2 regions of the Paenibacillus sp. FSL R7-0189 genome follow, and region 1 is predicted to be linked to the other one. Evidence: riboswitches for the same ligand, from Rfam matches in the RefSeq annotation. Region 1 holds a riboswitch; the other holds the start of a gene.
The links. A riboswitch is a leader RNA that binds a small molecule or an ion and turns the genes downstream of it on or off. The one in region 1 is predicted to bind cyclic di-AMP.
Positions count from the first base shown of each region.

Region 2: another riboswitch for cyclic di-AMP. It lies ahead of MKY63_RS14955 (alpha/beta hydrolase); the one in region 1 lies ahead of MKY63_RS09905 (C40 family peptidase).

Region 1 is NZ_CP150223.1:2,308,404-2,311,549, reverse strand. It holds gene MKY63_RS09910 (C40 family peptidase) at 49-501, opposite strand; cyclic di-AMP (ydaO/yuaA leader) riboswitch at 546-688, opposite strand; gene MKY63_RS09905 (C40 family peptidase) at 1,051-1,479, opposite strand; cyclic di-AMP (ydaO/yuaA leader) riboswitch at 1,537-1,675, opposite strand; gene MKY63_RS09900 (hypothetical protein) at 1,894-2,724, opposite strand; gene MKY63_RS09895 (M1 family metallopeptidase) at 2,736-3,146, opposite strand, start outside.
Region 2 is NZ_CP150223.1:3,427,421-3,430,566, forward strand. It holds gene MKY63_RS14940 (alpha-glucuronidase family glycosyl hydrolase) at 1-25, shown strand, start outside; gene MKY63_RS14945 (Nif3-like dinuclear metal center hexameric protein) at 86-844, shown strand; gene MKY63_RS14950 (hypothetical protein) at 929-1,102, shown strand; cyclic di-AMP (ydaO/yuaA leader) riboswitch at 1,423-1,609, shown strand; gene MKY63_RS14955 (alpha/beta hydrolase) at 1,715-2,524, shown strand.

The sequences.
Region 1 (3,146 bases):
CAAGCTCTCCTCCAAGAGTTACCTTGGAAAAGAGCCTATGTACGTTACTTATTGAACATCATCATTGTCTTCCGATTCAGCAGCAACCGATTGGTAAGCGTCTGTGCTCATAATGCGCTTGGCACCAACGTAGCGTTTCACGTAGTAGCTATCACTCAGAGAGCTAATCGTAACACCGCGTGAGGTAGAAGCGTGTGCGAACTTACCTTCACCGACATAAATGCCGACATGGGAGACACCTTTGCCACTTGTATTGAAGAATACAAGATCTCCGGCTCTTATATCATCACGGGAGATTGCTGTGCCCATTTGATATTGGGAACCTGATTGGTGTGGAAGGTTAATGCCAATCTTATCAAACACATACATTGTAAATCCGGAGCAATCAAATCCGTTAGTGGATATACCGCCGGATACGTATTTAGTACCGATGGCCTTGTCAATCACTTTATCCATTTTGGAATCTGCGAAAGCGCTTCCTGCTCCGATGGTGAGGATGATGGAAAAGCTTAGTACTGCTGCTGCTAACTTCTTCTTCAAAAGTGTATACCCCTTCCAAATGCCTACGAGGTTAGCTTAAGGGTTCGGTTGAAGGTCCCCTATGACCCCTCTATATAATGGAGGTCAATTCACCCAAAGTTGGTTCCCCCGTTTTCCTAATAGTTAGGAAACTCGGCTCATACTGTTGATTAGGATTAGCTTGTAATCAATACATGACAAAACCTTTGTAAATAACAACTTAATGATTACAAAAATGTTACTAAAATCTCACTGCGCTAATTGTAACAAACAGAAAGCCGCTTGGCAATCGTTTTTAACATATTAATGCAGAAAAATTGGCATTTTTACGGTAGAAAGGCATATGTAAGCGTTAATAATGACCTAATTTTTAATATAATTGCAATTTTTATCAAATAAACGTGTTTCAATTGGGCTCTAATAGTGTAAAAATATATTATGGAAAAAAGAAAAACCCGAATTTGATTACGGGAATAATCAGATTCAGGTTCATATAGTTGTAATTATGAGGTTATAGTTGTGAGGAAGGTTTCAATCGAAGGCTACAGCTTGATAAGCTGAAGTACTCATTACTCTTTTAGCGCCAACATAACGATTGGCCCAGTAGGCCTGACTGAGTGAAGTGATGGTTACTCCACGCGAAGAGGACGATTGTGCGAATTTTCCGTTTCCAACATAAATGCCGACATGGGATACTCCATTGCCAAGTGTGTTAAAGAACACTAGGTCACCAGAACGCAGATTGCTTTTGGATACAGCAGTTCCAACGCTATATTGAGCTTTTGATGTACGAGGTAAAGTAAGACCCACATTCTTGAATACATATTTTGTAAATCCAGAGCAATCAAATCCGGCAGTGCTTGTACCTCCGGTTTTATAGGCAACTCCAATAGTCTTTGAGATTACAGTGTCCATCTTAGAGTCGGCAAAGGCGCTTCCTCCACCAATAGATAATGCCATTACAAGTCCTAGCGCCGCAGCGACGCATTTTTTTCTTAAATTATGTCTTTTCAAAAGATGTACTCCTTCCAAGGCCTGCGAGGTTAGCTTAAGGGTTCGGTAGAAGATTCCCTATGATCCCTGTAAAGCGAGATCAATTCACCCAAAATATGGTTCCCCCACTTCCCGGTGCAAAGGAATTAGGCGTGTTAAGCACCAAGAGAATGACGTTTCGACAGTTACACTTACGATAAATACATTTAGTTATGTAGGAATCGTTTCAATTGATTACAAAATTGTTACTAATAGCACAGGACTTATTGTAACAGAGCTTTTATGATTTTGCAAATACTCTTAAGTTATCCGTAATGAGAAAAAGTCCCAGCTCCTGAATACAGGAATTGGGACCTTTTTATTATGTCAAATAAGGTTAATTTATTGTGGAAATGCTTTGCTACACCATAGATGATATTGTGCAGAGATTCCCCACATTTTTAAGAGCGTAGAAGGTAGTGGTGAGATTTGCCGTATTATAAGTGCCGGCAGGCCGGGACAGAACAGACCCGTCAGTCCGCACACTAGCAGTAAGAGCAAGCCTCCCGCACCAAGTACAATGGAAACACCTATAGCAGGAATCAGTGACCGCAAGCAGATGAACAGTGAGGAGAACATTCCTGTACCGCCGGTGTAACCAAACTGCATATATAGAAGAAACAGGCGCACGATAAAAATATATATAAGCCATGCCAATACGTATGGTACTAAATGAAGTAACAAAGTGTAGTTAAACAAAGAGGATAAGAACAGCCCGTACATTTTTGGAGCAAGCCAGTAAAGCGGCAGCAGGGTCAGAACCCATTCGATTAGGCTAAAGACTAAGACAGGTAGTCCATAGATCTTCATGCCAGGGAAAAAGAACAGTCCGCGCTCTCCCCTTCGCTCCTGGTGGAGCTCATGCAGCAATCCTGCCCTTATGAAAGGAGAAAGCAGAAGTCGCAAGACAACAAGTCCTAGAAGCATCCATAACCAAGTGCGTATCGCAGGGTCAGTATTCAAGCTGAACTGTCCCTCGATATAATACAACAGTCTGCCCATACCGCTGCCGCCGGCGTCTTTATCTGGATAGCGCAGTAGAATTGGAATAATAGCAGATCGGATGAAACCATACATAAAGTAGCCCCAGAGCAGTCGGTAGATGAAGAGCAGAATTAAAATATAAAATTGCTCCTTCATGCTTTGCCAGCCGCGGGTTATCGATGTTCTCACAATCATTCACCTCACCAGACAAGAGTTCCGAGCACGGTTTCAAGTAGTTTAGTTACACTTAACGTCCAGCGAGAGAGCGTCTTGGGCTCTATTTCCGCCAGCCTAAAGTTGTTTAAATGTTTGCTCTCCAATAAGATGGAATGCTCAGGGTCAATCTCAGCAGAGAGAAGAGGCTTATCGCTTAACAATTGAAACGTAGTCTCTGCTCCTTCACCGTTCCAGACCCGCTGCACCGAAGAGCTGTCGGCGAATGTGAATTTCACGGGAACATCAACGTAATGGCTCCCTTTATTTGAAATCTTCACTAATGATTCGTAGCTTTGAGCATCGCCGCTGTTATTTTTTTTAAAAGTAATCGTATCTACTGAGAAGTCAGGCGCACCATCACCATAAATGTAATCATCGAAATATGCCTGCCATGA
Region 2 (3,146 bases), 1.1 Mb from region 1:
TCTTAAAGGCAGAAAGATTTATTAGATTTCGAATCGAGGGATGATGATAGTGAGCCTCACGATTAGAGCGATTTTGGAAGATTTAATGGGAACTGTGGAACAGGTAGAAGGGACTGTGGATATTCTGAACCCAGGGGAACCGGAAACTGAAGTCACAGGGATTATTACGGCCTTCTCTGCCACACAAAATGTTGTGGAGCAAGCAATAGCGTTAGGAGCCAATTTGCTGATCACGCATGAAGGTGTATTTTATAGCCATCATGCGGCGAGCGAGTGGTTAGAAGGTGATCCGGTTTATCATGCGAAAAAAAGTCTGATCGAACATTCCCAAATTGCTATTTTTCGTTATCATGATTATTGGCATCGGCAAAAGCCGGATGGAATTATGGTGGGTTTACTGCGAGAACTAGATTGGTCCGCATACGTGGAAGAGCAGCAAGCAGCTGCTACGATTCTCACTATTCCTGCTATGACTGTACTGGAAGCTGCTCAATATATTAAAAGTAAGCTAGGGATCTCTTATGTACGCGCTGCCGGTGACCTGTCTCTTTCCTGCAAACGCGTAGGGATATTAGTAGGTTACAGAGGAGGCGGGACGATGGCTATTCCGCTTTTTAATGATCACAATCTTGATTTAATTATTGCTGGTGAGGGACCAGAGTGGGAGACTCCGGAATATGTGCGGGATGCAGGGCACCAAGGCAGATCTAAAGCGCTCATCATGTTAGGTCATGCGGAGAGTGAAGCGCCGGGAATGAAATATTTAGCTGAAATCTTAGCAGACAAATATCCCATGCTTCCTAACCGGTTCATTGCTGAACAACCCATCTATCAGATGGTTTAATCTGGGGAAATAAAGAGTACGGAATAAATAAACATATTATGGAGAAAATGAAGGGAAACAGGTCACTGAGAAAGGAGTGTTTCAATGGAAATTCCTTTGGAGGCTGATGAAGTATTAAGTCGGATCAAAAAGCTGCAAAGCGACGGAAGCTCGATCAGTAAAAAACAAGTAAAGCAGAGCGATCCTGAGCTTATGAGAAGTGCGCTGTTCTTTTTTCCAAGCTGGGAGCATGCATTGAAAAACGCCGATCTTTTGTAGCCATAGTATTGTAAGAGGAAGCTAAGTGGACAGGGGAATATCTCTGATTCTGCTTAGCTTTTTTCATATCTCCAGTGAAAAGGATGGCCTTTATATAGAAAGTACTGGTGTTTTAACCTCCGTTTGGCTTGGTTCAGAGCCATTTTCTTAAATAAAACGAGTAAACAAGAGCAAAAGAAAGAGAAAATGAAGAGTATGCTCAATATGAAATGAAAAGCATTGCTTTCAACATTATTTTGACCAGAGCCCTCCTTTACAAGCAAACCTTACAAGAGTATGATTCATCTCAGAACTGACAATTATCTTAAATTTACAATTACATAAGCAATCCGCTTAATTTCCGTTTCTGGAAAGCGGGGGAACCAACAACTGGCAGCCGATGTGAGAGTCGGCACTGGTTATGGGGTGAATCCTGTTCCGGGTGCATAACATGCATCCCTGCAGGTAGGGCAACTCTCACTGCCCGAATCCGACAGCTAACCTCGTAAGCGTATGGAGAGAGGATGAATGGCGTGTTTAGTGATGAATAGCCACAGAGAATCCCTCTGTGGTTTTTTGCTGCGTTTTTAAGCAGATATAGTCGTAGAATTTATTATGAAAGAGGTGTTACCTTTGCCTATCGCTAAACTGAACGGAACTTCGCTCTATTATGAAATCAATGGAACTGGCACTCCGGTTGTGTTTATCCATGGACATGGATTAACACACAGTATGTTCAAACCACAGCTGGAGTATTTTTCCGATAAATATAAAGTGATTTTGTGCGATTTACGGGGGAATGGTAAGTCTGGTAAACTGCTGGAAGCCCCACATGAGATTATTGAGACGCAATGTCTGGATTTGATTATGCTGTTGAATGACCTAGGTATCCGTGAAGCAGTTTTTGTAGGAATCGCCTATGGTGGCTTAGTCGTTCAGCATATTGCCAAACAATATCCTGAGCGTGTAAAAGCCATTGTGGTCGCAGACAGCTTCTGTAGGACTCATGGATCAACAATTGTAGGGAAAATACAAACTATGGCAGCATATTGCAGTTTGCTAATGTATTATCTCCCAAGCGAGCTGGTGTTGCCTTCGATTCGGATGATGTACCGAGAGCGCTGGAGTCTGGCCTACAATGAGATTAGAAGAGGGCTGCTGGACAAACGTCCCCGGGAGCTATATCGGCAAAGACTGGCTACAAGCCATGTTGATTACACCAGATGCTTAAAGGCTTTTAAACGTCCTGCTTTATGTATTGTAGGGGACTTTAATGAATTTGGAGTGAATTGTATGAAGGAAATGGTGTCCCAGCTGCCACATGCGCAGTTGGCGATTATTCCGAACGCATTAGATCCAAGTAATCTGTGCCAGCCGGAGCAATTCAATGCGATTCTTCAGCGTTTCTTGGAGAAGCAGCAGGGCAGTCAGCAGATTAGCTGATCTATAGGGAGACCTTTACAAGCGAAGCGTTTAAGTAGAAAAAGGCGTCCCATAGCCAGGGGGAATGAGCTGGCTATGGGACGTCTTTCTGGGTAGAACTTTAGGGAAATTCTCCCTAAAGTGAAGGTGATTATGGCTCCTAGAACGTGGATTAGGGAAATTCTCCCTAATAATAGGGTGTTTTTAGTCATAAATGGGTATTTGCATGAATTTTTAGGGAGGATTTCCCTAAAAACCTTATTTTAAAGCGATTATCGATGAATATTAGGGAGGATTTCCCTAATATAATGGATATCTAACTAAAGGCTGGCTCATCAGTAGTGAAATCTACGAATGAGCCAGCCTTTGGTATTTTACTAACCGGTGGATGTTGAACATTTACAAGCATATTGTACCTAGAACGCCACTTAATGTCCCTACCCTACCACAGCATCAAATATAGCTCACCCGACGTGGGAAAGAACAGTAGACTCTAGGTAGTGAAGGTAAGAGTATAGAAGGGGCGTAGTAAGCAGCTCACCCGACGTGGGAAAGAACAGTAGACTCTAAGTAGTGAAGGTAAGAGTATAGAAGGGGCGTAGTAAGCGGCTCACCCGACGTGGGAAAGAACAGTAGACCCTAA